2 regions of the Micromonospora sp. NPDC050397 genome follow, and region 2 is predicted to be linked to the other one. Evidence: predicted binding sites of a transcription regulator. Region 2 holds the regulator's gene; the other holds the start of a gene.

Region 1 (15,028 bases), on a different contig from region 2:
ACGACCGAGAGCCCGTTGTCGGCCAGCCGCCGGACGAGTTCCAGCACCTGGGCGGTCTGCGCGACGCCGAGCGCGGCGGTCGGCTCGTCGAGGATGACCAGTTTGCTGTTCCAGAGCACGGCCTTGGCGATGGCGACGGTCTGCCGCTGCCCGCCGGAGAGACTCGCGACCAGTTGCCGCAGCGACTTGACGGTCCGGACCGAGAGCCCGGCCAGGGTCTCGGCGGCCATCCGCTCCATGGTGCTCTCGTCCAGGACCAGACCGCTGGTCTTCTCCCGGCCGAGGAACATGTTCTGCACGATGTCGAGGTTGTCGCAGAGCGCGAGGTCCTGGTAGACGACCTCGATGCCGAGCGCCGCCGCGTCCCGGGGATTGCTCACGCTGACCGGACGGCCGTCGAAGATGAAGTCGCCGCCGTCGATGGGGTAGATGCCGCTGATGCACTTGACCAGCGTTGACTTGCCGGCGCCGTTGTCGCCGACCAGTGCGGTCACCTCACCGGGGTAGGCGGAGAAGGCGACGTCGCGCAGGACCTGCACGGGACCGAAGCTCTTGTCGATCCCGCGAAGTTCCAGCAGTGGTGTCGCGGACACGTTTTTCTCCTTTGCGCAGGTGTCCGATCGCGGGGGTGGTCCGGTCGCGGGGTGTCCGTTCGCGGGGCTCCGGTCGCGAAGGTCCGATCATGGGGCACAGAGCGGTCGAGTCAACCGGCGTGCCCGTCCGCCGACGAAGGCCCTTCGTCGGCGGACGGGCACGTTGACTCCGATCGGGGTCGGGCCAGGGTCAGCTCACGCCGGCCGCGGTGCAGAGCGCGGCGTACGCGCCGGTGCAGAGTTCTTCCTTGGTCACGAAGCCGTCGGCGACGACGTCCTTGACGTTGGTCTTGTCGATGGCCTTCGGGGTGAGCAGGACCGACGGTACGTCACGGCCGGACTCCGGGTCCTTGACCGTCTGGCCGGTGTCCTTGCGCTGCCCGTTGGCGAGCGCGATGGCCAGTTCGGCGGCGGCCTGGGCCTCCTGCTTGATCGCCTTGTAGACGGTCATGCACTGGTCACCGGCGAGGATGTTCTGCAGGCCCTGTACGGTCGCGTCCTGCCCGGTCACCGGGATCTTGCCGTTGAGGCTGTTCCGCTTCAGCACCGAGATGACCGCGTTGCCCAGGCCGTCGTTCGCGGCGAGTACGCCGTCGATCTTGCCGCCGGTCGAGGTCAGGTTCTGCTCGAAGATGGTGCCCGCCTGCGCGTTGTCCCAGCCCGGGACGGAGGTGTCCGGGCCCTTGGTGTACTCCTTGGAGTCGAACTTGGGCTGGAGCACCGAGTCGTAGCCGCTCTTGAACAGGGTGGCGTTGTTGTCGGTCGGGGAGCCGTTCAGCTCGGCCACGACCGGGTTCTTGACGCCCTTCTCGGTCAGGCACTTGACCAGGCCCTCGCCCTGCAACTTGCCGACCGCGACGTTGTCGAAGCTGACGTAGTACTCCGCGTCGCCGCCGAGGGTGAGCCGGTCGTAGTCGATGGTGGCGACGCCCTGCGACTTCGCCTTGCTCAGTACGGCCTTACCGGTACCGGAGTCCAGGTTCACGATCATCAGGGCGGTGGCGCCGCCGGTGATCATCTGGTCCGCGATCGTCTGGAACTGGGACTTGTCACCCTGGGCGTTCTGGATGACGTAGTCGACGCCGGCCGTTTTGAAGGCCTCTTCGAGGTACTTCCGGTCCGCGGTCTCCCAGCGGTCGGAGGAGGCGCTGTCGGGCAGGATGACGCCGATCTTGGGCTTCTTGTCTCCGCCGCTGCCGGCATCGCCGGAGTTGTCGCCACAGGCCGTCAGGGAGCCGGTGGCCAGCAGGCCCACGGCGGCGATGGCGAGGATCCCTTTGCGCATTGCACGGGTCCTTTCGGGGGTGGGGTGTTCGGTCCGCTGACTTCGTTGCGTGGGAACGGCGATCGATGGGTGCGGTTCCGCCACCACTGCAGAGGTTCAGACGTGGTCGTTGCACTTTTGTTGTGTCCGGCAACGTATTGCGCGCCGGGGGCGAGGCACAAGACCGCCGAGGCCACCAAATTTGTTGCCCGCTATAACAATTCCGCAACGCGGGGGACACCTGCCCGTCATGGCCCCGCGTCAATGGCCGGAACGCACCTTTTCGCCGCCTGGTTCACGCCGCCCCGGGTCAAATGCCCGGTACGTGCCGCCGAACCTCCGGTACGTGGCTCACACCGCACACCGGGTCACCATCAAATCTGTGTGGGCGGCGGCACGCAACGCAAGGGGTGTCCCACGACGGGTCTCTCCCGCTCCTGTCGATCACCCGCCGGGTGCCCGGGACGCCCCCGTCCGCATCCCGGTGCGCGCGTTGTACGCCGCCGGGTGTCCGCGTGTTGTTCGCCGCCGCGTGCCGGCGCGGCACAATCCACAGTGGAGGGTGTGCCCCCGGTGACCGGATCAGGCGGCGGCGATGGGAGCGGTGACCGCGGCGGTCAGCCGGATCAGGTCCGCCGGCGCGAGTTGGAGTTGCAGACCCCGGCGACCGGCGGAGACGTACACGGTGGCAAAGGCTTCGGCCGACGAGTCCAGCACGGTCGGCAGTCGCTTGCGTTGCCCCAGGGGACTGATGCCGCCACGTACGTATCCGGTGGTCCGCTCGGCGAGGGTCCGGTCGGCCATGGCGGCGCGCTTGCCGCCCACCGCCGCCGCCAGGGCCTTCAGGTCCAGCTCACCGGTCACCGGTACGACGGCCACGGTCAGCACCCCGTCCACCTCGGTGACCAGTGACTTGAACACCCGCCCCGGCTCGACGCCGAGGGCCGCCGCCACCTCCGCGCCGTAGCGCGGCGAGTCCACCGGTACGTCGTACGGGTGGGTGCTGTGCGCGACCTTCTGTTTGACCAGTAGTGCCGTTGCCGGCGTCCCCTGACCTGCCACGGCCGCGAACCCTACCCGCTGGGCGGCACCGGACGGCAGACCAGCACCGTGGGCGCGTCGGCCACCCGGGTCAGCACCAGGCTGGCCGGTTCACCGCCGGAGAGCCGCAGGTCCCGGCGGAGCCGTTCCGGGTCCAGTGCCGAGCCCCGCTTCAGCACCTCCACCCGGCCCACCCCGCGCTCGCGCAACAGGGCACGGAGCCGCTTGAGCGAGAACGGCATGACGTCGGTGACCTCCAGGCAGCGGGCGAGACGGGTCGGCACCGCCTGGTCGGCGTAGACGTACGCGATGTTCGGGTCGGCGAGCGTGCCGCCGACCGTCGCGGCGAACTCGGCGACCAGGTGTGCGCGCACCACGGCGCTGTCCGGGTCGTAGACGTACCGGCGTAGTGGGCCGACCGGCGCCTCGGCCGTACCGCTGCCGGTCAGCTCGTCGACCCGACCGCCACCGTCCGCCGCGACGCCACCGGTGATGCCGCTGCCGTCCCGGCTGTCGCCGCCGTCATGGGTGCCGCCGCCGTCCCGGCTGTCGCCCGATGGTTGGGAAGGGACCCTTCCTCTACCAGAAGCGATAACAGGGGGCCCTTCCTTGCGCCGGTGGTGGTGCAGGGTGGCGCGGCGGGGGACCCGGGCCAGCGGGCCGCACCAGAGGGTGGCCTCGACCAGTTCGCGGTCCACGCTGACCCATTCCGCCTCGGCGCCCGGCGGGATCAGCCCGTGGTCCAGTCCGGGCGCGACCTTCACCACGGTGTGCGCCACCCGTTCGGTCAGGCCGACCACGAAGTCCCACGGTGGGGCGTACCCGGCCGGGTCGAAGATTCGCCGTCCGTCGGCCGTCCGCCGGGCCGGATCGCAGAAGACCGCGTCGACCCCGGTCAGGTCGAACCGGAGGGCGTCGGCGCAGACCACGGTGAGGCAGCCCGCCAGCCCGGCGGCCTCGGCGTTCGCCCTGGCCAGCGCGGCGGTGGCGGCGTCGGCCTCGACCCCGTACACCCGGATGCCGGCCCGGGCGGCGGCGAGCGCGTCGGCGCCGAGTCCGCAACCGAGGTCGGCCAGGGTGCGTACCCCGGCGGCCCGTAGCCGGCGGGCCCGCCGCTCGGCGACCACGGCCCGGGTCGCCTGTTCCAGCCCGGACCGGGTGAAGAACATGTCGGCGGCGGCCGGTCCGAACTTGTCGACCGCGCGGCGGCGCAGCTCCGCCTGGGTCAGGGCCGAGGCCGCGAGCGGCCCGGGAACGCCCGCCGAACGCAGCGCGGCCGCCGCCGACAGCGGGTCGCCGCCGGCCAGTTCGGCCGCGGCGGCGAGTGCGGTCATCCCGACCGGGGTACGCAGCGCGGCGAGCTGGTCGAGATCCATCCGGTCATTCTGGGCCAGACGAGCCTCGATGTGAGGCACCGCACGTTGCCCGCGTGCCGGGCGCCTCCGGGTGTGCCGTGCACCCCGGGTGCCGGTGCGCCGGGCGCCTCCGGGGTGTGGCGCGGGCCTTTCGCCGATGGCCTGGTAAGGGGTTTCGCCGGACACGCCGGCCGCCATGTTGGCACTCTCCTTGACGGAGTGCTAGCCACCGGCATAATCTGCCGTTAGCACTCTCGGACCGAGGGTGCCAGCTCCCGGGCTACCCGCCCGGTGGCTGAAACGCCAGGCGGACCGGCACCCGCGACGACGGAACCGCCCGGTGGCATGTGGCAGATTGACGCTGGCCAGCTCGTTGGTCAGCACAGAAACCAGTACCCCAGGAGGGTATGCCCGTGACTACCGCGACCAAGGTTGCGATCAAGCCGCTCGAGGACCGGATCCTGGTCCAGGCGAACGAGGCTGAGACGACCACGGCGTCGGGCATCGTGATCCCCGACACCGCCAAGGAAAAGCCGCAGGAGGGCACCGTCCTCTCCGTCGGCCCGGGCCGCATCGACGACAAGGGCAACCGGATCCCGGTTGACGTCAAGGTCGGCGACACGGTCCTCTACTCGAAGTACGGCGGCACCGAGGTCAAGTACGCCGGCGAGGAGTACCTGGTGCTCTCCGCCCGCGACGTCCTCGCGGTCATCGAGAAGTAGTGATCTGACCGATCCAGTTGATCACTGCCCCGGACCGGCATGCCGGGCCGGGGCAGTGCTTGTGAAGGGACCCGAGTAAAAGATGGCGAAGATTCTGAGCTTCTCGGATGACGCCCGGCACCTGCTGGAGCACGGTGTCAACACGCTCGCAGACACGGTCAAGGTCACCCTCGGCCCGCGCGGGCGCAACGTCGTTCTGGACAAGAAGTTCGGTGCACCGACGATCACCAACGATGGCGTGACCATCGCCAAGGAGATCGAGCTTTCCAACCCGTACGAGAACCTCGGCGCGCAGTTGGTCAAGGAGGTGGCGACGAAGACCAACGACGTCGCCGGCGACGGGACCACCACCGCGACCGTGCTCGCCCAGGCGCTGGTCCGCGAGGGCCTGCGCAACGTGACCGCCGGGGCCAACCCGACCGGTCTCAAGCGGGGCATCGACGCGGCCGCCGCGAAGGTGTCCGAGGCGCTGCTGAAGAAGGCCGTCGAGGTCGGCAGCCGCGAGTCGATCGCCCACGTGGCGACCATCTCGGCGCAGGACGCGACGATCGGCGACCTGATCGCCGAGGCGATGGAGCGGGTCGGCCGCGACGGTGTCATCACCGTCGAGGAGGGCTCCACCCTCGCCACCGAACTGGAGGTCACCGAGGGCCTCCAGTTCGACAAGGGCTTCATCTCGCCGAACTTCGTGACCGACGCTGAGTCGCAGGAGGCGGTCCTCGACGACCCGTACATCCTGATCACGACCCAGAAGATCTCGGCCATCGAAGAGCTGCTGCCGCTGCTGGAGAAGGTGCTCCAGACCAGCAAGCCGCTGCTGATCGTGGCCGAGGACGTGGAGGGCCAGGCCCTGTCCACGCTCGTGGTCAACTCGATCCGCAAGACGGTCAAGGTCTGCGCGGTCAAGGCCCCCGGCTTCGGGGACCGCCGCAAGGCCCTGCTCCAGGACATGGCGGTCATCACCGGCGCCGAGCTGGTCGCGCCCGAGCTTGGCTACAAGCTCGACGCGGTCGGCCTCGAGGTGCTCGGTAGCGCCCGCCGGGTCGTGGTCGACAAGGACAACACCACGGTGATCGACGGCAAGGGCCGCGACACCGAGGTGGCCGACCGGGTCGCCCAGATCCGCAAGGAGATCGAGGCTTCGGACTCCGAGTGGGACCGGGAGAAGCTGGCCGAGCGGCTGGCGAAGCTCTCCGGTGGCATCGCGGTGATCAAGGCCGGCGCGGCGACCGAGGTCGAGATGAAGGAGCGCAAGCACCGCATCGAGGACGCGATCGCCGCCACCAAGGCCGCCGTCGAAGAGGGCACCGTTCCGGGCGGCGGCGCCGCGCTGGTGCAGATCTCCTCGGTTCTCGACGACGACCTGGGCTTCACCGGTGACGAGAAGGTCGGTGTCTCGATCGTCCGCAAGGCGCTGGTCGAGCCGCTCCGCTGGATCGCCCAGAACGCCGGGCACGACGGCTACGTGGTCGTGCAGAAGGTCGCCGGCAGCGACTGGGGCACCGGCCTCAACGCCGCCACCGACCAGTACGTCGACCTGGCCAAGGCCGGCATCATCGACCCGGTGAAGGTGACCCGTAACGCGGTCCTCAACGCCGCGTCGATCGCCGGTCTGCTGCTCACCACGGAGAGCCTGGTCGTCGACAAGCCGGCCAAGGCGGAGGCTCCGGCCGGCGGTGGACACGGCCACGGACACCAGCACGGTCCGGGCTTCTAGTTCACCCCGCACCACCCGTACCACCTGTCGAACCAGGGTAGATCCGCGATCACGGCGTCCAGCCGCGCGGACCTACCCTGGTTTGCGTTCCGCCCGAGATCGTCAACACTGGGCTGGTGCGCAGGGAACAGAACGGGTACGGCGCGCTCGCCGGAGTCGTCGCCGCCGCGGTCGCGATCGGCACCGCCGAACTGGTCGCCACCGCCACCGGAGCCAGTTCCGCCCCGCTGGTCGCGGTCGGCGCGGTTGTGGTCGATCTTGTACCCGAGCCGCTGAAACAGTTCGCCATCGACGTCTTCGACGTACACGACAAACTCGCGCTGCTGGTCGGCACCGGGGTGCTGCTGGCCGGGTTCGCCGCGCTGATCGGCATCCGCGCGCTCCGTGCCCCGCTGGTCGGCCACGCCGGCATCGCCGCCTTCGGGCTGATCGGCGCGGTCGCGGCGCTGACCCGGCCGGGCGCGGGTCCCACCGCCACGCTGCCCTCTCTCCTCGGCGCCGCACTCGCCGTCGGGGTGCTCCACCGGCTGCGCCTGATCCTGGTGCCGAGGCCCTGGCCGGACGCCCCGATGGCGGTACCCGCCGAGCCGGTCCTCCTCGTGCCCGCCCGGTCCGACCAGGCAGAGCGCGGCCCGGCCGACCGGGGCTGGGAGCGCGACGGTGCGAACGGGGAGCGGACCGTCGAGGGCTGGGAGCGGGCTACCCCGGGCGAGGAGCGGGACGGTGAGCCGCGGCGGCGGTTCCTGACCGGGGCCGGCGTGCTGCTCGGTACCGCCGCGGTGGCCGGCTTCGGCGGGCGTTGGCTCGCCACCCGACGTGGGGTGTCGGACGCCCGCGCGGCGCTGACCCTGCCCGCACCGGCCAGCCCGGCCCCGCCGGTGCCGGCCGGGGCCGATCTCGGGCTGACCCAGGTCGCCCCGTTCACCACGCCCAACTCGCGGTTCTACCGGATCGACACCGCGCTGGTGCTGCCCCAGGTCGACCCGGAGACGTGGCAACTGCGAATCCACGGCCGGGTACGGAACCCGATCACGCTGAGCTACGCGGAACTGCTCGACCGGCCGTTGATCGAGCGCGACATCACCCTCGCGTGTGTCTCCAACGAGGTGGGCGGGGACCTGGTCGGCAACGCGCGTTGGCTCGGCGTACCGCTGAAGGACCTGCTCGACCAGGCCGGGCCGCTCGACGACGCCGACCAGGTGGTGGGCCGCTCCGTCGACGGCTGGACCTGCGGCACCCCGACGGCGGTGCTGCGCGACGGCCGCGACGCCATGCTGGCGGTCGGCATGAACGGGGAGCCGCTGCCGATCAGGCACGGCTTCCCGGTCCGGGTCGTGGTGCCCGGCCTGTACGGCTACGTCTCGGCCTGCAAGTGGGTGGTGGAGCTGGAGCTGACCCGGTTCTCCGACTTCGACGCCTACTGGGTGCCGCGTGGCTGGTCGGCGCGGGGCCCGATCAAGACCCAGTCGCGGATCGACACGCCCCGGGCCCGCAACCGGCTGGTCGCCGGGCCGATCATCGTGGGCGGGGTGGCCTGGGCCCAGCACCGTGGCGTCCGGCAGGTCGAGGTGCAGGTCGACGACGAACCATGGCAGCCGGCCACGCTCGCGCCGACGGTCTCGATCGACACCTGGTCGCAGTGGTCCTGGCGCTGGCAGGCTACCCCCGGCGAGCACACCCTCCGGGTACGCGCGACCGACGCCACCGGCGCGACCCAGTCCGGTCAGCCCAGACCGGTGGCTCCGGATGGCGCCACCGGTTGGCACAGCGTGCGGGTGACGGTCGGCTGAGGCCGAGCCGGGTCAACCCGGTGCGACCAGTCCGGCCCCAGTCGGGGGCGAACGGCGGTCAGCTCGCGGCGCGTTGGGACGGCACGGTCGAGTGGAACGGGCGACCGAGCCGGGCCTCCAGCCGGGCGATGTCGACCCGGGTCCGGCGCCGGTCGGCGAGGTCCTCCCAGCCGACCGCGAGCAGTCGCAGCCGCTCCGACTCGCTGAAACCACCCCAGACGCCGTACGGCTCGCGTACGGTCAGCGCGTGCGCGGCGCACTCGGGTCGTACCGGGCAGGTCCCGCAGACCTTCTTGGCCCCGGCCTCCCGGCGGTTCCGGGACGCCCCACGCTCACCGTCGGGATGGAAGAACTGCGCGGTGTCGCGCCCCCGGCAGGCACCGAACCGTTGCCACTCCCACAGATCGACGATGGGTCCGGGCAGTCTGCGTACGTTCGACATCTGCAACCCTCCTCCCGCGGCACCACGGCGGACATCGGACACCAAGGCCGGCGTCCCGGGCGGCGGGCCGCGTGGACACGCCCGGTTCCGGCCTCGGTTCGGCGATACCCAGCCCGCCCGCGAATCACACGTGTTCGGGGTCGGCAACCTGATCATTTCTGTCCCCGATCGGACCGGACGGTGCCGGTGGTCCGACCCCGACGGACCGCCCAGCGGACGCCACCAGGGGTGCAAGCCCGTGTAACCGGCCCGAAGGGGCAAAAACTTTCCTTTCCATCAGCCGGAAACTCGTCGTGATCAGGGGCGGTCGTGGTCTGCTCGTAGAGGGAAAGGAGACCACCGTGCGTACTGTCCTCGTCTGTGTCCGGACACCGCTCGCGGCGCAGAGCGTCGCGTCCGCCGCGGCCCGGCTCGGGCTGGGGGCCGTGGTGCGTACGGCGATCTCCGACCCGGAGGTGATGTTGCGACTCTCCGAGCGCCCGGCGGACGTGCTGCTGGTCGACACCGCGCTCACCCGACCGGACAGCGTCGGTTTCACCCGGCGGGTGCTGGCCCGTGCGCCGGGCGCGGCGATCCTGCTCCTCGGCGCCGAGGAGCCCGGGGTGGCGGCGGCGGTGATCGCGGCCGGTGGCCGGGGGCTGCTGCCCGGCACCGACCAGGACCTGGTGAGCGTGGTGGCGAAGGCGATGCTGCTGCTGAGCACCCCGGGCCGGGGTGGCCGGGGCACCGGACTGGCTGGCAGCGGCGGCGCGACCGCCGCGCCGTTGCCGGCGGAGGTGGCCGGTGGCAGTGGTCGGGCCACGGCCGGCTCCCGACTGCCGACCCGTCCCGGCGCGGTGCCGACCGGCACCGCCCCGATCACAACCGGGCCCGGCGCGGGCGAACCCGGTGACCCGGCCGACGATTCCGCTCCCGGCGGACAGCCGGCCGGGCCGACGGTGGTCCCGGTCCAACGGGGCGAGGACGCCCCCGGTACGCCCGGCGACCAGCGGGTGGGCGACGAGGACGAGCCGACGGCCGGGGAGGGTCAGGATCCCCGGAGCAACGTGCCACCGGAGAACCGTTTTGCCGGACCGCGTCGTGGTGACCCGGCCAGCGGCTACGGCCGACCGGCCGCCGCCGGTGCGGGCGCCCCCGGCGGTCCGTCGCGTCGGGCCGGGCTCACCGAGCGGGAACTACAGGTGCTGCTCGGCATGGCGGACGGCAAGAGCAACGCGGAGATCGGTCGCGAACTCTTCGTCTCCGAGGACACCGTCAAGACCCACGCCCGCCGGCTGTTCCGCAAGCTCGGCGCCCGGGACCGGGCGCACGCGGTCGCGGCCGGATTCCGCGCCGGCCTGGTGGCGTAGTCCCATTTGTTCTCCTGGCCGAACCCGGGGAGGTTCTCCTGGCCGGAGCCGGTCAGGCCGTCTGGCCCGGCTCGTCGTCGTCGGTCCCCTCGGCCAGGGTGTCATGCACCCCGTCGGCGTAACCACGGGCGTATTCCCAGGTCACGTAGTGATCGGGGTCGGGATCGAAGGCCGGCTCGTGCACCCGTGGCCGCCCCGAGCTGAGCAGGTGCCGGAGGTTGCCCCGGAGCAGGTCCCAGTCGAAGTAGTGCGGCTCGTGGCAGTCCTCACACTCGATCACCAGCCCACGGACGCCGGTCGGCCCCAGCAGCGCCTGGTAGATCTCCAGGTCGGCGAGGTCTTCCAGGACATCCTGGCGCTCGACCTCGGAGAGCGGATCAAGCTGGGCGTCCTCCGCAGGGTCGTCCAGTCCCGCCGACGGGTCGGCGGGGTCACCGTTGAACGGGTCGATCGGCTCGTCGTGCACCCCCCCACCGTAGTCGTAACCGCACCTGTCGCGCCCACCCTCGTCACCCGGCCCGTCGCGCCCGCTGCCGGGCCGGTCCGTGACGTCCGGTGCCGGGCCGGTCCGTGACGCCCGGCACCGGGGGCTGCCCCGCCGCCGACGGCGGACGCGGCGCGGGTCACCCGGGCGTACCGCCCGCTCCTGCCGGGCCACCGCAGCTCACTGGGTACGATGAACCATCGCGCCGCGACGTACGGGCACGCCCGACGTGTGCGCCCACGGCACCCGGCCAAGCCCGATCAAGCCCGACCCACCAGCTCAGGGGAGAACTCGTGGACCACTCACCCGCCACCGATCTTCCGACGGGCGGCGACGCCGACCAGTTCGGCGGGCTCGTGCCCGAGCTGCCCTCCGGCTCCGCCCGCGCGGTCCCGCTCGGCCTCACCTTCGATGACGTGCTGCTACAGCCGGCCGAGTCGGACATCGTGCCCAGCAAGGTCAACACGCTCACCCGGATGACCCGCAACGTCTCCATCGCCATCCCGCTGCTGTCCAGCCCGATGGACACGGTGACCGAGGCCCGGATGGCGATCGCGATGGCCCGTCAGGGTGGCATCGGCGTACTGCACCGCAACCTGTCGATCGAGGACCAGGCGCTCCAGGTCGACCTGGTCAAGCGCTCCGAGGCGGGCATGGTGACCAACCCGGTCACCTGTAGCCCGGACGACACCCTGCGGGACGTGGACGCGCTCTGCGGGCGTTACCGGATCTCCGGGGTGCCGGTGACCGACGCCGAGGGTGCCCTGGTCGGCATCGTCACCAACCGGGACATGCGCTTCGTGACCGACGGCGACACCCCGGTCCGCGACATCATGACCCGGATGCCGCTGGTCACCGCGACCGTCGGGGTGACCAAGGACGAGGCCCTGGAGCTGCTCCGCCAGCACAAGGTCGAGAAGCTGCCGATCGTCGACAACAACGGCCGGCTGCGCGGGCTGATCACGGTCAAGGACTTCGCCAAGAGCGAGCAGTTCCCGAACGCCACCAAGGACGACGCCGGACGGCTCCGGGTCGCGGCGGCGGTCGGGGTCGGCGAGGACTCGTACAAGCGGGCCCGGACCCTGGTCGACGCGGGTGTGGACGTGCTGATCGTGGACACCGCCCACGGCCACCAGCGGGCCGTGCTGGAGATGGTCACCCGGCTGAAGAAGGACACCGCGGTCGACGTGATCGGCGGCAACGTGGCCACCTTCTCCGGGGCGAAGGCCCTGGTCGAGGCGGGCGCCGACGCGGTCAAGGTCGGTGTCGGGCCGGGCGCCATCTGCACCACCCGGGTGGTCGCCGGGGTCGGCGTGCCGCAGATCACCGCGATCATGGAGGCGGTCCGCGCCGCCCGCCCGGCCGGCGTGCCGGTCATCGCCGACGGCGGCATCCAGTACTCGGGCGACATCGCCAAGGCGATGGTCGCCGGCGCCGACACGGTGATGCTCGGCAGCCTGCTCGCCGGTTGCGAGGAGAGCCCCGGCGACCTGCTCATCATCAACGGCAAGCAGTACAAGGCGTACCGGGGGATGGGGTCGCTGGGCGCGATGCAGTCGCGCGGCCAGGCCCGGTCGTACTCCAAGGACCGCTACTTCCAGCAGGACGTGACCAGCGAGGAGAAGCTGGTGCCGGAGGGTGTCGAGGGGCAGGTGCCGTACCGTGGCCCGCTGGTCTCGGTCGCCCACCAGCTCATCGGTGGCCTCCGGCTGGCGATGGGGTACGTCGGCGCGGAGAGCATCCCGGAGCTGCACCGCCGGGGCCAGCTCATCCGGATCACCGCGGCCGGGCTCAAGGAGAGCCACCCGCACGACATCCAGATGACCGTCGAGGCCCCGAACTACCACACCCGCTGACCCGCGTCACCGACTCGCCGCCAACCTTCTCACCAGCAGGAGCACCCCATGCGTGACGTGGTCGAAATCGGGCTGGGTAAAACCGCGCAACGCGGTTACCACCTGGACGACATCGCGATCGTGCCGAGCCGTCGTACCCGGGACGTGGACGACGTCTCCACGGCCTGGCAGCTCGACGCCTACCCGTTCCGGATTCCCTGCGTGGGGCATCCGTCCGACGCGACCATGAGCCCGAGCTCGGCGGCGGCCCTCGGCCGGCTCGGCGGTCTGGGCGTGCTTAACGTCGAGGGGCTCTGGACCCGGTACGAGGACCCGACCAAGATCCTGGAGGAGCTGAGCGGGCTCGGTGAGGACGCGAACGCGACCCGCCGCCTCCAGGAGGTCTACGCGGAGCCGATCCGACCGGAGCTGATCACCGAGCGGGTACGCCAGATGCGTGAGGCCGGCGGCACCGTCGCCGTACGGGTGTCGCCGCAGCACACCCTGGCGCTCGCCCCGGTGATCCTCGACGCGGGCGTGGACATCCTGGTGATCCAGGGCACGCTCGTCTCGGCGGAGCACGTCTCCACCACCGACGAGCCGCTCAACCTCAAGGAGTTCATCGCCGACCTCGACCTGCCGGTGGTGGTGGGTGGCTGCACCGACTACAAGACCGCGCTGCACCTGATGCGGACCGGCGCGGCCGGCGTGATCGTCGGTCTCGGCGGCGACGAGTGGTCGACCACCGAGTCGGTGCTCGGCATCCGGGTGCCGATGGCGACCGCGATCGCCGACGCCGCGGCGGCCCGCCGGGACTACCTGGACGAGACCGGCGGCCGGTACGTGCACCTGATCGCCGACGGTGACCTGCGCACCTCGGGCGACATCGCGAAGGCGCTCGGCTGCGGGGCGGACGCGGTGATGCTCGGCGAGCCGCTGTCGCTCTGCGACGAGGCGCCGGCCGGCGGCGCCTGGTGGCACCCGGCGGCCAGCCACCCGGAGCTGCCTCGGGGCGCGTTCGGGGTGGCCGAGGAGTCGCTCGGCTCGATGGAGCGGCTGCTCTACGGTCCGGCCGACGAGCCGGACGGTCAGCAGAACCTCTTCGGTGGGCTGCGTCGGGCGATGGCCAAGTGCGGTTACCGCGACCTGAAGGAGTTCCAGAAGGTCGGCCTCGTGCTCGACCTGGAGCGCTAGCGGATGGTGCGGCGGCGCGGTCCGGAGTGGGTTCCCGCACCGGACCGCGCCGCCGCACCCTAGGCTCGTCGGGTGACTCACGGTCGGTGGTGCGGGGACGGCTCCAGGCGTACGGCGATCGTCGCGGCGGTGCTGGCCGGCGTACTGGCCCTGACGGGCGGCTGCACGGGTTCCCGCGACCCCGGGTCGTCACGGGACGGACGGGGTTTCCAGCCCGGCGCGGACGGCGTCGGTGACCCGTACTTCCCCCGGTACGGCAACGGCGGCTACGACGTCGCCTCGTACGCGCTGAAGCTCCGTTACGACCCGGCCGACGACCGGCTCAGCGGCACCGCCGCGATCACCGCCACCGCCACCGAGGACCTGTCCCGGTTCAACCTCGACCTGGCCGGGCTGACCGTCGCGGGGGTCAGCGTCGACGGGCGCCGGGCCGAGTTCCGGCACGAGGAGACCGAGTTGGTGGTCACCCCGGAGCGGGGGTTGGCCAGGGACGGCCGGTTCACCGTCGAGGTGACGTACGACGGCGTACCGAAGCCGATCGACAGCCCGGACCTCGGCGAGGGCGGCTTCATGGCCACATCGGACGGAGCGATCGCGCTCGGCCAACCCGAGTCGGCCAGCACCTGGTTCCCGGTCAACGACCACCCGACGGACAAGGCCAGCTACGAGATCGCGATCACCGTGCCGCAGGGGCTGAGCGCGCTCAGCAACGGCGTGCCGGGGGAGCGGACGACCGCCGACGGATGGACCACCTGGCACTGGTCGGAGCGGACCCCGATGGCGAGTTACCTGGCCACGCTGGTGATCGGCGACTATCGCGTACGCGACGGCAGCCACGACGGCAAGCCGCTGGTGACGGCGATCGCGGCGAGCCTGCCCGAGGGCGGGTCGGCCGAGGTGTCGTTGAACCGGACCGGCGAGATCGCCGACTTCCTGGCCACCCGGTTCGGCCCGTACCCGTTCGACTCGTACGGCGGCGTCGCGGTCAGCGACCGGCGGATCGGCTACGCGCTGGAGACCCAGTCCCGGCCGGTCTACGGTCCGGCCTTCTTCACCTCCGGTCCGAACGACTCGGTGGTGGCCCACGAACTCGCCCACCAGTGGTTCGGCGACAGCGTGTCGATCCGGCGGTGGAGCGATCTCTGGCTGAACGAGGGCTTCGCCAGTTACGCCGAGTGGCTCTGGGCGGAGCACGACGGCAAGGGCACCGCGCAGCGGGAGTTCGAGCGGGTCTACGCGACC
Region 2 (15,028 bases):
TTGAGCGCGGTCCAGGTGCCCTCGTCCGCGGTCCATTCGAGATTCTCGAAGGTGACCCGCTTGACGCCGTTGTCGCCCGCGTGCGAGACGAGCCAGTGGGCGTAACGCCAACCGGTCTGGAGGTTCGCCGCCGGCACCGCCAGCCCGGTGAGTTCGGCCGGTACGGTCGTCTGGAGCTTGCCCCAGTCCAGGTTCAGGCCGTCGACCAGGGCGGCTGCCGCGGCGGCACCCCGCACCAGCGGCTCGGCGCCCACGGTACAGGCGACCGCGCCGGTCGCGTTGCCGAGCAGTGCCCGGGTGAGCACGGCAGACTCGTCGGCCCACTTCTCGTACGCCTCCGGGAACGCCGAACGCTGCACCTTCTGGGCGGCGTCGGTGACCCGCATCGTCTCCCAGCCCTTGACCTTCTTCAGCGCGGCGTAGAACTTGTTCGCCGCGTAACGCGGGTCGCGGATCTCCTCCGGTTTGCCCCAACCCTGGCTGGGGCGCTGCTGGAACAGCCCGATCGAGTCGCGGTCGCCGCCGGCCAGGTTCTCCAACCTGGACTCCTGGAACGCCGTCGCGAGGGCGACCACGACCGCCTGTTCGGGCATCTTGCGCTTCACGCCGATCGCGGCGATGGTCGCAGCGTTCGCCATCTGCTCCGGGTTCAGGTTGACCCGACCCTCCGCCTCGACCGTGCAGCCCTGGATCGCGGTCGGCAGCGGCAGCTTCCCGACGATCTCGCGTGAGCCGAGGTAGACCCCGAAGGCGGCAACCGCCGCCAGCGCCACGCCAGCGGCCACCATCGCTCGAGTCCGCACCCGCACCCCCTGCTCGTCCGGTCGGCCTGATCCGTCCATACCGATGTCCGCCCGTTTCGGGGGCGGGGACGGCCGGTGGGACAGCGCCTAGCGTACGTGCCGACGCCGTACCTCCGACCAGCCTTGTATTCCCGGTAAACCTGTGCTCACCGATACTTCATCGGATTCACATCGATGCCTGGCGCGCGTTCACGCCGCTCATGCCCCGGGTACCCAACGAGCCGGCCGTTTCTCGCGGAACGCGGAGATTCCCTCCCGCCCCTCCTCGGAGAGGAAGTAGCCGGTCGACAGCGCGCCCAACTCGGCGAGTTCGGCCCGCAGGTCCGGGCCGACCGGGCGGCGCAGCAGCTCCTTCGTGCCGGCCAGGGCACCCGGCGCCCCCTTCACCAGCGCGGCGCAGTACGCGGCCACGGTCGGGTCCAGCTCCTGCGCCGGCACCGCCCGGTTGACCAGCCCGATCCGTTCGGCCCGGTCCCCGTCGAAGGTCTCACCGGTCAGATAGAGCTCGGCGGCGGCCCGGGGCTGCAACCGGGGCAGAACGGTCGCCGAGATCACCGCCGGGATCACCCCGATCCGTACCTCGGTGAAGGCGAAGGTGGCGTCCCGGGCGCAGACCGCCAGGTCGGCCGCGGCGATCAGACCCAGGCCGCCCGCGCGCGCCGGGCCGGCGACCCGCGCGACGACCGGCTTCGGGCACTCCCGTACGGCGGCGAGCACGTCACCGAGCCGGCCGGCGGGTACGGAGCCGGTCGCGTACGCCTCCGCGGTCTCCTTCAGGTCGGCGCCGGAGCAGAAGACCGGCCCGGTGTGGCTCAGCACCACCGCCCGTACCGTGTCGTCCGTCACAGCCTCGGCGAGCGCGGCGAGGAGCTGGGTCATCAGCGGGGTGGAGAGCGCGTTGCGGTTGTGCGGGCTGTCCAGGGTGAGCGTGGTCACCCCGGACGCCGTCGACACCCGGACGAGCGTGTCAGGGGCGGAGGTCATGCCGGCACACTAGTCGCATGCCCGGCATCCTTCCCGAAGGCGAACCCGTCCCGGCCGACGGTTCGCTGCCCCGTTCCGCCCTGACCGCCGTCGGCGCCCGGGGCTTCGGGGTGTACGCGCACGTGCCGTTCTGCGCCAGTCGGTGCGGTTACTGCGACTTCAACACGTACACCGCGACGGAACTCGGGGGCGGGGGCGCCCGGGACGAGTACGCCGACCAGGTGCTGGCCGAGTTGGCGCTGGCCGGACGGGTGCTCGGCGACGCCCCGCCGGGCCGGGTGGACACCGTCTTTGTCGGCGGTGGCACCCCGACCCTGCTGCCCGCCGACGACCTGGCCCGGATCCTGGACGGGATCGACCGCACCTGGGGGCTGGCCGCCGACGCGGAGATCACCACCGAGGCGAACCCGGAGTCGGTGACGCCGGATTCGCTCAAGGCGCTGCGCGCCGCCGGATACACCCGGATCTCGCTGGGGATGCAGTCCGCCGCGCCCGGGGTGCTCGCCCTGCTCGACCGTCGGCACACCCCCGGACGGGCGGTCCAGGCGGCGCTGGAGGCCCGTGACGCCGGGTTCGACCACGTGAACCTGGACCTGATCTACGGCACGCCGGGGGAGAGCGCCGAGGACTTCGCCGCCTCGCTCGACGCGGTGACGCAGGCGGGCGTCGACCACGTCAGCGCGTACGCCCTGATCGTCGAGGACGGCACCCGGCTGGCCGCGCGGATGCGGCGCGGGGAGCTGCCGTACCCGAGCGACGACGTGGCGGCGGACCGCTACCTGGCCGCCGAGCAGGCCCTCGGCGCGGCCGGTTTCTCCTGGTACGAGGTCTCCAACTGGGCCCGCACGCCGGACGCCGCGTGCCGGCACAACCTGCTGTACTGGACCGGCGGCGACTGGTGGGGCCTCGGGCCGGGGGCGCACAGCCACGTCGGCGGCGTGCGCTGGTGGAACGTCAAACACCCCACCGCGTACGCGGCCCGGCTGGCCGCCGGTGAGTCCCCGGGACACGCCCGGGAGCTGCTCAGCGGCGACGACCAGCACGTGGAGGACGTGATGCTGCGGCTGCGGCTGGCGTCCGGCCTGCCGCTGGCCGGGCTGGACGGGGTGGGTCGGGCCGGCGCCGAGCGGGCGCTCACCGACGGCCTGCTCAGCCGCCCGGAGTACGAGTCCGGCCGGGCGGTGCTGACCCTGCGCGGCCGGCTGCTCGCCGACGCGGTGGTCCGGGACCTGCTGCCGTAGCCGGTGCCGGAGTCCGTGCCGCAGCCGGTTCCGGTGCCGGAGTCCGTGCCGGTGCCGGAACGGGGCCGGGACGTTACCCGGCCCCGTTCCGAAGGCCGACCGCTACTTGATCCAACTCGGCGACATCGGGTACTTGTAGTACTCGCCGTTGACCGCCTTGGCCCCGGCGATGATCCCGAAGATGGTGCCGAGGGCCCACGCGGCGATCACGCCGACGATCCCGATCCCGATGCAGAGCAGGATGTAACCCGCCACACCGATGATCGACCAGAGTAGCTGGAAGTTCAGCGCGGCGGTGGAGTGCGCCCGTACGGTCGGCGAGGTGTTCCCCTTGACCAGGTACGCGACCAGCGGGGCGATCCAGCCCGCCACGCCGCCGCTGACAAAGGCGCCGGCCGCGCCGCCGAAGTGGGCGACCATGGCCCAGGTCTTCTCCTCGCCGTTGGCGAAGCCGCCCGGGGCCCCGCCGCCGTAGTAGGCACCGGGCGGGGGGTAGCCCCCGGGCGGGGGGTAACCACCCGGCGGGGGGTAGCCGCCGGCCGGCGGGTAGCCGCCCTCGGCCGGAGGCGGGTAGGCGCCCGGGGGTGGATAGGCGCCGGGGGGCGGGTAGCCGCCACCGGAGGTGGGCGGGGACGCCTGGTACGGCGGTGGCGGGCCGTAGCCCGGAGGCGGACTCTCGCCGGGGCTCGAGTACGAGCCGGGGGAGGTGAACGGCGTGGTCGGTGGTTCCGGCGGGTTGCCGCCGGGGCCGTTGTCCCCGGGCGGGCGAGGCGGTTCAGTCATGTGGGTCACGGTAGGGGCACCGATCAAGTGACGCCACTTATCACCAGTGACTTTCTCTGGACAATTGACGACTGAAGCTGTTATGCCGACAGCGGGTCGGCTACCGTCCAGCAATTACCCCAAGATCTCCGGCCGGGGCGCACGGTTGATCATCGCGATCGGCCGGGCCCACGTCGTAGACTGGCACTCGTTACAGTCGAGTGCCAGACTGGTGGGCCGGGTGCTCGCTCCGACCCGGTCGCAGGGAGGTGAGAATGGGTCTCGACGACCGCAAGCTCGACGTGTTGCGCGCGATCGTGGAGGACTACGTCTCCACCCAGGAGCCGGTCGGCAGCAAAGCCCTGGTCGAACGGCACCAGCTCGGCGTCTCGCCGGCCACCGTCCGCAACGACATGGCCGTGCTCGAGGAGGAGGGCTACATCCGGCAGCCGCACACCAGTGCGGGCCGGGTGCCCACCGACCGTGGCTACCGTCTCTTCGTCGACCGGCTGTCCCGGGTCAAGCCGCTCACCCCGGCCGAGCGCCGGGCGATCGAGCGCTTCCTGGTCGGTGCCGTCGACCTCGACGACGTGGTGCACCGTACGGTCCGGCTGCTCGCCCAGCTCACCCGGCAGGTCGCGGTGGTGCAGTACCCGAGCCTGGCCCGCTCCTCCGTGCGTCACCTCGAACTGGTGCCGATCTCCACCACCCGGCTCATGTTCGTCATGATCGCCGACACCGGACGGGTCGAACAGCGCCTGGTCGAGATGCCCGCGCCGCTGCTCGCCGACGACGTCACCGACCTGCGCCGGATGGTCAACGAGAAGCTCGTCGGCTGCCGCCTCTCCGACACCCCGCCGCTGGTCCAGGCGCTGGTCGACGAGATCGCGCCCGAACTGCGCCCGGCCATGGCGACGCTCGCGTCGGTGCTGCTGGAGACCCTCGTCGAACGGCACGAGGAGCGGATCGCGCTGGCCGGCACCGCCAACCTGACCAGGGGCGGGCTGCTCGACTTCCAGGGTTCGCTGCGTCCGATCCTGGAGGCGCTGGAGGAGGAGGTCATCCTGCTCAAGCTCTTCGGTGAGGTCGAACCCAGTACGCTGCGGATTCGGATCGGCGACGAGAACGAGATCGACAATCTGCGGGCCGCCTCGGTCGTGAGCACCGGGTACGGCACCGGCAACACCATCCTCGGCGGGCTCGGCGTGCTCGGTCCGACGCGGATGGACTACCCCGGCACCATCGCGACCGTACGCGCCGTGGCCAGGTACGTGGGCGACCTGCTGGCGCAGAACTGATGGCACCGGGGCAGCGGGAGGCACCGGAGCGTTACCGAAGACGCCGGGCTGGCGGGAGCACGGCGCGGACCTGATCGACAAGCTGACCTGACGACCGGCGGACGGTACGACTGACATGGGGACACGGAACACAGTGGCCAAGGACTACTACGGGATTCTCGGCGTCAACCGAGAGGCCTCCGACGACGAGATCAAGCGCGCCTACCGCAAGCTGGCGCGGCAGTTCCACCCGGACGTCAACCCGGACCCGGAGGCGCACGAGAAGTTCAAGGACATCAACGCCGCCTACGAGGTCCTCTCCGACACGCAGAAGCGACAGATCGTCGACCTCGGCGGGGACCCGCTGGCGCCCGGCGGTGGCGGCGGTGCCGGACCCGGTGGCGCCGGCCCGTTCGTCGGCTTCCAGGACATCATGGACGCCTTCTTCGGCGCCGCCGGTGCGAGCCGGGGACCGCGCCCGCGTACCCGGCCGGGCGCCGACGCCATCCTCCGTCTCGAACTCGACCTGAACGAGACCGCCTTCGGGGTGGAGGCGCCGATCACCGTCGACACCGCCGTGCTCTGCACCACCTGCGCCGGGGCGGGCACCGCCGCCGGCACCCACCTCGCCACCTGCGAGGCCTGTGGCGGGCGGGGCGAGGTGCAGTCGGTTCAGCGCACCTTCCTCGGCCAGGTGGTCTCCTCCCGGCCGTGCACGGTCTGCCAGGGGTACGGCACCGTCATCCCGCACCCCTGCCCCACCTGCGCCGGGGACGGCCGGGTTCGTACCCGCCGCTCGCTCACCGTCAAGATCCCGGCCGGGGTCGAGGACGGCATGCGGATCCGCCTGGCCCAGCAGGGCGAGGTCGGCCCGGGCGGTGGCACCGCCGGTGACCTCTACGTCGAGATCTCCGAGCGGACCCACGACGTCTACTCCCGCAAGGGCGACGACCTGCACTGCCGGGTCACCGTCCCGATGACCGCCGCCGCCCTCGGCACCCGGCTCACCATCAAGACTCTCGACAGCGACGAGCCGGTCGACGTCAAGGCCGGCACCCAGCCGGGCAGTACCATCCGGCTGCGCGCCCGGGGCGTACCGCACCTGCGCGGGACCGGCCGGGGCGACCTCTTCGTCCACCTGGACGTACGGACCCCGACCAAGCTCGACGCCGACCAGGAGCGGATGCTGCGCGACTTCGCCAAGACCCGGGGCGAGGAGGTCGCCGAGCTGAGCAAGCAGGGCGGCTTCTTCTCCCGCATGCGCGACGCCTTCAACGGCCACTAGCCCACCCCCCACCCCCTCCTCCCCCCCCGTTTCGTCGATCTAGGGTGGATCGTCGTTGGTGGATCTCCGTGGGCGTGGATATGCCCTAGATCGCGGGGCGGGGGAGCGGGGGGCGGGGAGGGTGGGGTTAGGGGGTTAGCGTGGTGGCGGCTTTGGCGGTTTTGGAGTTGCCCTTTGCGACGGCGGTGAGCCAGGTGCGCAGGGGTGGGTCGGTGACCGGGATGTTGGCCCGCAGGTGTTCGTCGCGGAGCAGCTCGACCAGCCCGTGCAGGCCACGGGTGGACCGGTCCAGTCCGGGCAGCAAGGCCGTGAGCAGGGCCAGGACCTGGTCGCCGTGCCCGGCCGTGGCAAGCTCGGTCAGCGCGGCGGTCCAGCGGTTCACCGGTACGGCCGGCGCGACCTGGAGCATCGCGGCGGCCAGTTCGACCACTCCGACCCGGTGCGGGAGCAGAACGGCGGCGGCGTCGACGGCGGCGGTCCGTTCGGCCACGGAGGCCGAGGCGAATCCGGTGGCGAGCAGGTGGCGGCCGAGCGTGCCGGGGGCGGCGGGGGAAGTGGCGAGCAGTTCCAGCGCCGCCGTCGCGTCCGGTTCGGCGATGTCGTGCACGGCGTTCCAGAGCGCGTCGAGCCCGAGCGCGAGCACCGGGTCGATGTTGCCCGGCCAGACCAGGCTGGCCCAGCCCCACCGGGGGGCGGGCTCCACCGGCGGCCCGTCGTACGTCCAGGGCCTGACGTGCAGTTGGGCCAGCGACACCGTCGGCCGGGTCGGGTCGTCGGCCCGTGCCGGGGCCGGAGCGTCGCTGTTGGGCTTCACTTCGAGGGTCCAGAAGCGGCTGGGTTGGCCGCCGCGCCGGGGTTGGATCACCTCGACCTCCCAACGGGGGACCTGACCGGCACCGCCGACGTCGAGCGGGGGCTCGTCGGCGCCGGTGGGCAGCGCGCGCAGCCACGGGTCGTCGTCGTACGGGGCACGGGCGCGGGCCGCCGCGATCCAGAGCGGGTGGTCGTCGGTGACCGGCTGGGCCGGCGGTGGACCGCCGAGCGCGTACGTCAGCGGACCGCGGAGCCGTTCCGGAAGCGCGATGGTGCCGGTGGTGATCCCGGTCAGCGGTGCGGTCCGGTCGGCGGTCGGTGGACCGAGCCGCAGCAGCGCGGCGACGGTGTCGAGCGGCAGCACCTCGTGGGGCACGACACCCGGCGGTGGCGTCCCGGTGGGTGCCGTGCTCAGCCGGTGGACCAGGACGCTCGGCTCGACCCAGCCGCCGTGGTGGGTCGGCTCGGCCAGGAGTTGGCGGCGCTCGCCGGCCCGCAGCAGGTGGATGACCTCGTCGAACCGGCCGGCGATGACGGAGTCGTGGTGTTTGGGACGCCGGTGGCCGACCGGTCGCTCGCCCGCGCAGGCCAGGACCAGGGTGCTGACACTGAGGGTGTTGCCGTGGAACAGGCCGTTGACGGCGTCGCGGTGGAGCCGGTGGGCCCGTTTGCTCAGCGGGGCGTAGACCGCCGGATCGGCACCGAGGCGGGCCGCCGCACCGAGGCATCGTTCGCCCAGTTCGGCGTCGTCGGGATGGGCCAGCAGGACGGCGAGCGCCTCGGCCAGTTCCGCCGGCTCCGTGATCGGTTCGACGGGCATCGGTTCGATGGAGGCCGGCTCGGCGGGTACGGCTACGGCGGGTGCGGGACGAGGGTGGGCCGGACCCGCCGTGGTGCTGCCCGGCGTGGGGCCGCCGGTCTGGCTCAGCCACTGCCGGGCGGTGGCGGCCGGGCTCGGGGCGAGTTGGTCGAGTCGACGTTCGACCTCGGCGCGGGCGGCCGGATCGCCGTGGCGGCGCAGTTCGGCCAGGGCGGCGGACTGTACGTCGGCGTGCGGGTGCCGCAGGGCGGCGGCGAGCGTACCGAGCCCGGCGGTGGTGTCGCGTCGCATGATCCGGCCGGCGAGCCGTACCGCCCTGGTCGCGGTGGTGCGGGCCGGCACGTGGACGGCGGCGGCCAGCCCGGCGGCGGCGAGCGTGGCGTCGAGCCGGGACGCGTTCTCCAGCGTGGTGAGCGCGCCGAGCGCCAGCGTGACGGTGGGGCCGAGTGGGCTGCGCAGCAGTCCGGCGTACGCGGCCTGCCGGGTGGCGATCTCGTCGACGGTGGGGTGCAGCGCGTCGTGGAGGCGGCTGAACCAGCCGGCCCGGTACTGCGGAAAGCCGGCGGCGAGGGCGGCGAGGGTACGGTCGAGCACCCGTTGCCGGTCGATCGTGCCGTCGGCGGCGAGCTCCAGCACCGCCTCCTGCCAGGACTGGGTCTCGGCTCCCTGGAACCGGTCGACGTTGGTCAGGCTCACCTCCCGGTTCCCCTCGACCTCGAAGATCCGCCAGAACGCCCGGTCGAGCAGCTCCGGATCCGCCCGGAGCAGGTTGGCCTTACTCTGGCGGCCCTGGAACCGCCCGGTGAGTCCGCTGATCATCGCGAGTACGTAGGTGTCGTCGACGGTCAGCGTCACGGTGCCGGCGCGCTGGTGGTCGCGGATCAGCTCGAACTCGGCCACCCCGGCCATGGTCTCCGCCATCCAGCGCAGTTGCGCGCGGGCGAGCGCGTCGAGGAACCGCTGTCCCCGGCTGACCACGATCCGCCATTCGGCGTCGAAGGTGGAGTTTCCCTCCCGGTGTGGCCAGTGCTGGTCGGCGGCGGGTTCGGTGGCCAGCAGGATCAGGCCCAGCCTGGTGGCGGCCGACGGGCTGTAGCGACCTCCGGTGTCCCCGTACATGTGGGCGTCGTTGGCGTTTCGGGCGCGGCGGGCCGACCGCCGCAGTGTCTCCCGTTCCTCGGCGGTGAGGGCGCAGAGCCGGTCGACGAGCGCGGACTGCGGCAGGGAGAGCAGTTCGGCGAGCGGGGTGGGCGGCGGCATCGGGTGACGGTAGCCGACCCGATCCAGCCGGTTCGGCGACCGACTAGCCTGTTGCTCGTGTCCGTGCCGTTGTTCCTGGTCGAAGCCCTGCCCACGGGTGACGTGTTCACCCTCGACGGGCCGGAGGGCCACCACGCCGCCACCGTGCAGCGGCTGCGGGTGGGTGAGGAACTGCTGCTCGCCGACGGGCGGGGCGGCACGGCGACGGCGGTGGTCACCGCCGTTGGCCGGGGCACGCTCGAGTTGCGGATAGCGAGCCTCGAGTACGACGACGCGTCGGATCCGCGCCTGGTCGTGGTCCAGGGGATCGCCAAGGGCGACCGGGGCGAGTTGGCCGTACAGGCGATGACCGAGGTCGGGGTGGACGAGATCGTGCCCTGGTCGGCGGCCCGCTCGGTGGTGCAGTGGCGGGGCGAGCGGGGCGGTCGGGCCCGGGAGAAGTGGGTGGCGACCGCCCGGGAGGCGGCCAAGCAGGCCCGCCGACCGTGGCTGCCGGTGGTGGCCGGGGCGCCGGACGAGTCCACGGCGCGGGTGGCGAAGCGGATCTCCGGGGCGGCGGCCGGGTTCGTGCTGCACGAGGAGGCGACCGTCGGGCTCTCCACCGTGGAGCTTCCGCTGGACGGTGAGATCGTGCTGGTGGTGGGGCCGGAGGGCGGCATCACCCCGGACGAGGTGACGACGTTCGAGGCCGCCGGGGCGCGGGCGGTACGGCTCGGCCCGGCGGTGCTGCGTACGTCGACCGCCGGGGTGGCGGCGCTGGCAGTCCTCTCCGCCCGCCTCCACCGCTGGTAGCAGCAGGGTAAGGAAGGGCCCCTTGTTATCGCTTTTGGTGGTACTAGGGGCCCTTCCTAACCTACGCCTCGGTGGGCACGTCGAACGAGGCGGTCAGGCGTACGTCGGCGACGCCCCGGGCCGCCTCGACCGTGTAGCGACCGGGCACGGTACGCCACCGACCGGCCCAGATCCGGGTCGCCGAGGCGGCCAGCGGGACCCGTACGGTGACCGTCTCGCCGGGGGCGGCGGTGACCGTGCCGAAGCCGGCGAGCTGGCGGGTCGGCCGGTCCGGGTCGGGATCGGTCGGTCCGACGTAGAGCTGCACCACCTCGCGGCCCGGACGGCTGCCGCTGTTGCGTACGGTCACCACCGCCACCGGGGCGCCGGCCGCCTCCGCCGGCTCGACCCGCAGCGACTCGTACTCCCAGGTGGTGTAGCCGAGGCCGTGCCCGAACGGGAAGAGCGGAGCCTCGCGCCAGCCCCGGTAGCCGATGAACACCCCCTCGTCGTAGCGGAGCGTGCCGTCGGTCGGGGTGGTGTCGAGCACGGGCGCGTCCTGCGCGCGGCGGGGCCAGGTGGTGGGCAGCCGTCCGCCGGGCTCGGCCAGACCGAGCAGGACGTCGGCCAGCGCGGTGCCGGCCTCCTGACCGGGGAACCAGGTGAGCAGGATCGCCGACACCCGGTCGGCCCAGGGCATCAGCACCGGCGAGCCGGAGTTGACCACGACGACCGTACGCGGATTGGCCGCCACGACCCGGGCCACCAGTTCGTCCTGCCGGCCGGGTAGGGCCAGGGTGGTTCGGTCGAAGCCCTCGGACTCGACCTCCTCGGTGGTCCCGACGACCACGACCGCCACGTCCGCGTCGGCGGCGGCGCGGGCCGCCGCGTCGAGCAGCGCGTCCGGTCCGGCGGTCGGTTCGGCGTGGCCGAGGCCGAAGCCGACGTAACCCGCCATTCCGTCGGGGACCCGCTGGGTGAGCACCACCTCGACCGGCTCGCCCGCGCGCAGCGTCATCGGAAAGCGTCGCTCGGTCGGGGAGAGGAACGCGACCGTGAAATCCTGGTCCTCGTCGAAGACCGGGCCCTCGAAGATCTCGGTGCCGTCGACGGTCAGGCTGAACATGCCGAAGCCGTTGATCGCGAGCTGGTGCTCGCCGCCGAGGCGCGGGGTGCAACGGGCGGTCAGCTCGACCGTGGCGAGCACGGCCGGGTCGATGCCGGCGGGCAGGTCGCCCATCCAGCGGACCGTGGCGGCGCCGAGTTCGGCCCGGTAGAGCGCCTCCCCGTCGGCGTCGCGCAGAACCGCAGTGATCGGGGACCACTCTCCGCCGGTGGCCGCCGCGAGCTTGGGCCGGGGGTCGGCGCCGATCACGTACGTGACCTCGGTGTCGGGCAGCGCGGCGGTCAGCCCGTCGAGCGGGGAGACCACCCGGGCCGGGTTCACCTGGGCGCTGCCGCCACCCTGGATCCGGGCGTCGGCGGCGAGCGCGCCGCAGACCACCACCCGGCGCAGTGCGGACCGGTCCAGCGGCAGCAGGTCGTCGGCGTTGCGGGCGAGCACGAACGAGCGGGCCGCGACCTCGCGCGCCACCTCCGGTCCGTGCAGCGGCGCCGGCCGGTCGGCGGGCAGGACCGCCGGGGGTACGCCGTCCAGCAGTCCCACCCGGGCGGCGAGTCGCAGCACCCGGCGTACCTTGTCGTCGACCAGCTCCTCGGCGACCCGGCCGGCGCGTACGGCGGCGACCAGCTCGGGTCCCCACGGGTCACCGTGGGCGGGCATGACCACGTCGAGCCCGCCGTTGGCGGTGCCGACCACGGACCGGGCGGCGGTCCAGTCCGAGACGATCATCCCGTCGAAGCCCCAGCCCCGCTTGAGCAGGCCGTGTTGCAGCTCGACGTGTTCGGTCATGGTGGAGCCGTTGACCCCGTTGTACGCGGCCATCACGCCCCAGGCACCGGCGGCGACGATCCGCTCGAACGGGGCCAGGTACAACTCGTGCAGGCTCCGCTCGTCGACCCGTACGTCGACCGTGAAACGGTCGGTCTCGGAGTCGTTCGCGACGAAGTGCTTGACCGTGGTGCCGACGCCCTGCTCCTGCACCCCGGTCACGTAACCCGCGCCGATCTCGCCGGTGAGCAGCGGATCCTCCGAGTAGCACTCGAAGTGCCGGCCGCCGAGCGGGCTGCGGTGCAGGTTGACCGTGGGCGCCAGCAGCACGTGTACGCCCTTGCGCCGCGCCTCCTGTCCGAGCAGCCGACCGGCGGTCCGGGCCAGTTCCGGGTCCCAGGTGGCGGCGAGCGCGGTCGGGCTCGGCAGGGCCACCGACGGGTCGTCCGGCCGCCAGCCGATGCCGCGTACGCCGATCGGCCCGTCGGACATCACCAGCGAGGCCAGCCCGATCTGCGGCAGCGCCGGCAGGGTCCACCAGTTCTGGCCGGACAGGAGGCGCACCTTGCTCTCCAGGTCGAGCGCGGCCAACGCCCGCTCGACCGCCGCCTCGGTCGCTGATGTTGTCGCCGCCACCGTCATCGCGCCGCCCCTCAGGTCGATCCCGCTCGATCAGGTCGATCCCGCTCGATCCTGCGGCGGCGCTCGTGGCGAGTCAATGACTCGTCGAGGTCGTACATGGAAAAACATGTACTCACATGCTTTTCCATGTACGACCTCATCAAGTTACGGCCCCCGGACGGGTCAGCTTCGCAGGTATGAGGCGCCGTTGAGGTCGACGATGGTGCCGGAGGCCCACTCCGCCTCGGGCGAGGCGAGCCAGTGCACGGCGGCGGCGATCTCCTCCGGTCGGGCCACCCGGTGGAACGGGCTCTGCGCCCGCATCGCCTCGTCCCGGGGCATCTTGATGTGCTCGTTGGTCAGGTCCGGTTCGACAAAGCCGGGCGCGACGGTGGCGACCGCGATGCCGTACGGGGCGAGTGCCACCGCCAGCGACTGGCCCAGCGAGTTCAGCCCCGCCTTGCTGGCGCCGTACGCGGGTTGGGTCGGCTCGCCCCGGAACGCGCCCCGGGAGGAGACGTTGACGATCCGCCCGCCCGGCCGGGCACGCAGGTGCCGTACGGCGCACCAGGTGACGTTGGCGGGGCCGACCAGGTTCACGTCGACGGTCTGGCGCCAGACCCGCTGCCACTGCTCGTAGCCGGTCTCGGTGATCGAGTGCGGGGTGGCCCGGCCCGCGTTGTTGACCAGCACGTCGAGCCCACCGAGCCGTTCGGCCGCCTCGTCCACCATCCGGCGTACGGCCTCGGGGTCGCCGAGGTCGGCCTGGACCACCACGTGGCCGTCGCCGGGCAGCCCGGCGACGAGCTGTTCGGCCAGCTCGGCGGACTCCCGGTGGTGCACCGCCACCCGGTCCCCGCCCGCCGCGAACGCGGTCGCCACCGCCCGGCCGACCCCTCGGGATGCCCCGGTCACCAACACCGCTCGTCCTGTCACGCGCATCATCATCCACCCGGGGCATAGCATTCCGGGGTGGAGACTGACTGCTTGTTCTGCCGGATCGTGGCCGGCGAGATCCCGGCGACGGTGGTCCGGGAGACCGAGACGACGCTCGCCTTCCGCGACATCTCACCGAAGGCGCCGACGCACATCCTGGTGATCCCGAAGGAGCACTTCGCGGACGTGGCCACGCTCGCGCAGGCCGACCCGGCGACGGCGGGCGCGCTGCTGGAGACGGCCGCGACGGTGGCCGAGCACGAGGGGCTGACCGTGGACGGCTTCCGGCTGATCTTCAACACCGGACCGTGGGGTGGGCAGGAGGTCTTCCACGCGCACGCGCACCTGCTCGGCGGCGCCCCGCTCGGCCCGATGCTCGCCCGCTGACCTGACCACTGACCCGTCCGCCGGGACGCGGCGTCAGGAGACGAACTCGACGACCGCGCGGTAGAACTCCTCGGGCTGCTCGACGTGACCGAAGTGCCCGCTCCGCTCCAGCGTGACGAGGCGGACGCCGGGGATGCCCGCGTGCAGCACGGCGGCCCAGCGGGTGCCGCAGATGAAGTCGTGTGCGCCGACGACGACCAGCGCCGGTACGCTCAGCGACCCGAGCCGGTCGCGCAGGTCGAACGGGGTCGGCTCCTCACCGAGTTGCGGTGCCAGGAAGCCACGTACGGCGGCGCGCAGCGGTCCGAACTCGTCCTCGCGACCCCAGTAGTCGGCGAAGTAGATCGGCAGGATGCGCCGGAGCTTCCCGGTGACCCAGTTGTCGTCCGGCTCGGCCGGCGTCTCCTGGAACGCGGTGGCCACGTCGGCCGCCTCCGGGCGGTCGGGGTGCCGCCGGACGAAACCCTCCACGTTTGCCATCGCGTCGGCCCAGAACTCGGGTCCGGTGACCGGCGTGGTGTCGTACAGGACCAGGCCGGCGACCCGGTCCGGGTGGTCGAGCGCGTAGCGCTGGATCACGAAGCCGCCGTGCGAGTGCCCGACCAGGAACACCTTCGCCTGCGCGAGGTGTTCGACCACCGCGTGCAGGAACCGTACCCAGGTGTCCAGCCGGTAGTCGCGCGGATCGGCGAGCCGGCCGGAGGCCCCGGTCCCGATCGGCTCCAGGTAGACCATGGTCAGGTGTTTCTCGAGGGCCGGCATGCGCAGGTAGGACCACTCGACCCCGGGGCCGCCGGAGTGCGCGACGCAGACCGGTCCGGTGCCGTGGACGTGGAAGACCTGCCGTACGCCGTCGAGCTCGATGGTGTGGGTGCCGGTGGTGAGGGTGGCGGAACTCATCGGGTTGTCTCTCCTGGAACCGTGGCCTGACGAGGCGAGCCTGAGCTGACGCCTACGAGATGCCGTGCGGTCAGGAAAATTCGGTCGTCGCTCCGGGCGGCGGTGAGAGTGGCGTCACATTGAGCCCCGGCTCGGGGTGGAACAGCCGCATCCGGGCGGTCCGTCCGTCGCGCAGGGTGTGCAGCCAGACCGCGGACGGCGGGCAGTGCTCCGGGTCGTCCGGCGGGCTGATCAGGTCGGTCTCCCAGATCAGCACGTTTCCGCTGGCGGTGACGTT

Evidence for each region. Region 2 encodes HrcA, which represses chaperone genes, less so after heat shock. Its sites were predicted from a motif close to GGTTNGCACNCTCNNNNNGAGNGTGCNAACC; they were not measured.
Region 1: the regulator HrcA is predicted to act here: its motif matches at 4,497-4,527, upstream of groES (co-chaperone GroES).

Annotation. Positions count from the first base shown of each region.
Region 1 is NZ_JBJDPS010000003.1:299,116-314,143, reverse strand. It holds gene ACI2K4_RS12350 (ATP-binding cassette domain-containing protein) at 1-593, opposite strand, end outside; gene ACI2K4_RS12345 (sugar ABC transporter substrate-binding protein) at 784-1,878, opposite strand; gene ybaK (Cys-tRNA(Pro) deacylase) at 2,440-2,919, opposite strand; gene ACI2K4_RS12335 (methyltransferase domain-containing protein) at 2,931-4,274, opposite strand; gene groES (co-chaperone GroES) at 4,661-4,975, shown strand; gene groL (chaperonin GroEL) at 5,058-6,692, shown strand; gene ACI2K4_RS12320 (molybdopterin-dependent oxidoreductase) at 6,809-8,482, shown strand; gene ACI2K4_RS12315 (WhiB family transcriptional regulator) at 8,541-8,924, opposite strand; gene ACI2K4_RS12310 (response regulator transcription factor) at 9,266-10,273, shown strand; gene ACI2K4_RS12305 (DUF5319 domain-containing protein) at 10,326-10,739, opposite strand; gene guaB (IMP dehydrogenase) at 11,051-12,613, shown strand; gene ACI2K4_RS12295 (GuaB3 family IMP dehydrogenase-related protein) at 12,662-13,786, shown strand; gene ACI2K4_RS12290 (M1 family metallopeptidase) at 13,859-15,028, shown strand, end outside.
Region 2 is NZ_JBJDPS010000010.1:150,149-165,176, reverse strand. It holds gene ACI2K4_RS27000 (hypothetical protein) at 1-809, opposite strand, end outside; gene ACI2K4_RS26995 (enoyl-CoA hydratase-related protein) at 1,002-1,787, opposite strand; gene hemW (radical SAM family heme chaperone HemW) at 1,805-3,028, shown strand; gene ACI2K4_RS26985 (DUF4870 domain-containing protein) at 3,131-3,811, opposite strand; gene hrcA (heat-inducible transcriptional repressor HrcA) at 4,066-5,088, shown strand; gene dnaJ (molecular chaperone DnaJ) at 5,222-6,352, shown strand; gene ACI2K4_RS26970 (DUF6493 family protein) at 6,480-9,245, opposite strand; gene ACI2K4_RS26965 (16S rRNA (uracil(1498)-N(3))-methyltransferase) at 9,303-10,037, shown strand; gene ACI2K4_RS26960 (beta-glucosidase) at 10,099-12,549, opposite strand; gene ACI2K4_RS26955 (SDR family NAD(P)-dependent oxidoreductase) at 12,712-13,464, opposite strand; gene ACI2K4_RS26950 (histidine triad nucleotide-binding protein) at 13,501-13,851, shown strand; gene ACI2K4_RS26945 (alpha/beta fold hydrolase) at 13,885-14,751, opposite strand; gene ACI2K4_RS26940 (RNA polymerase sigma factor) at 14,822-15,028, opposite strand, start outside.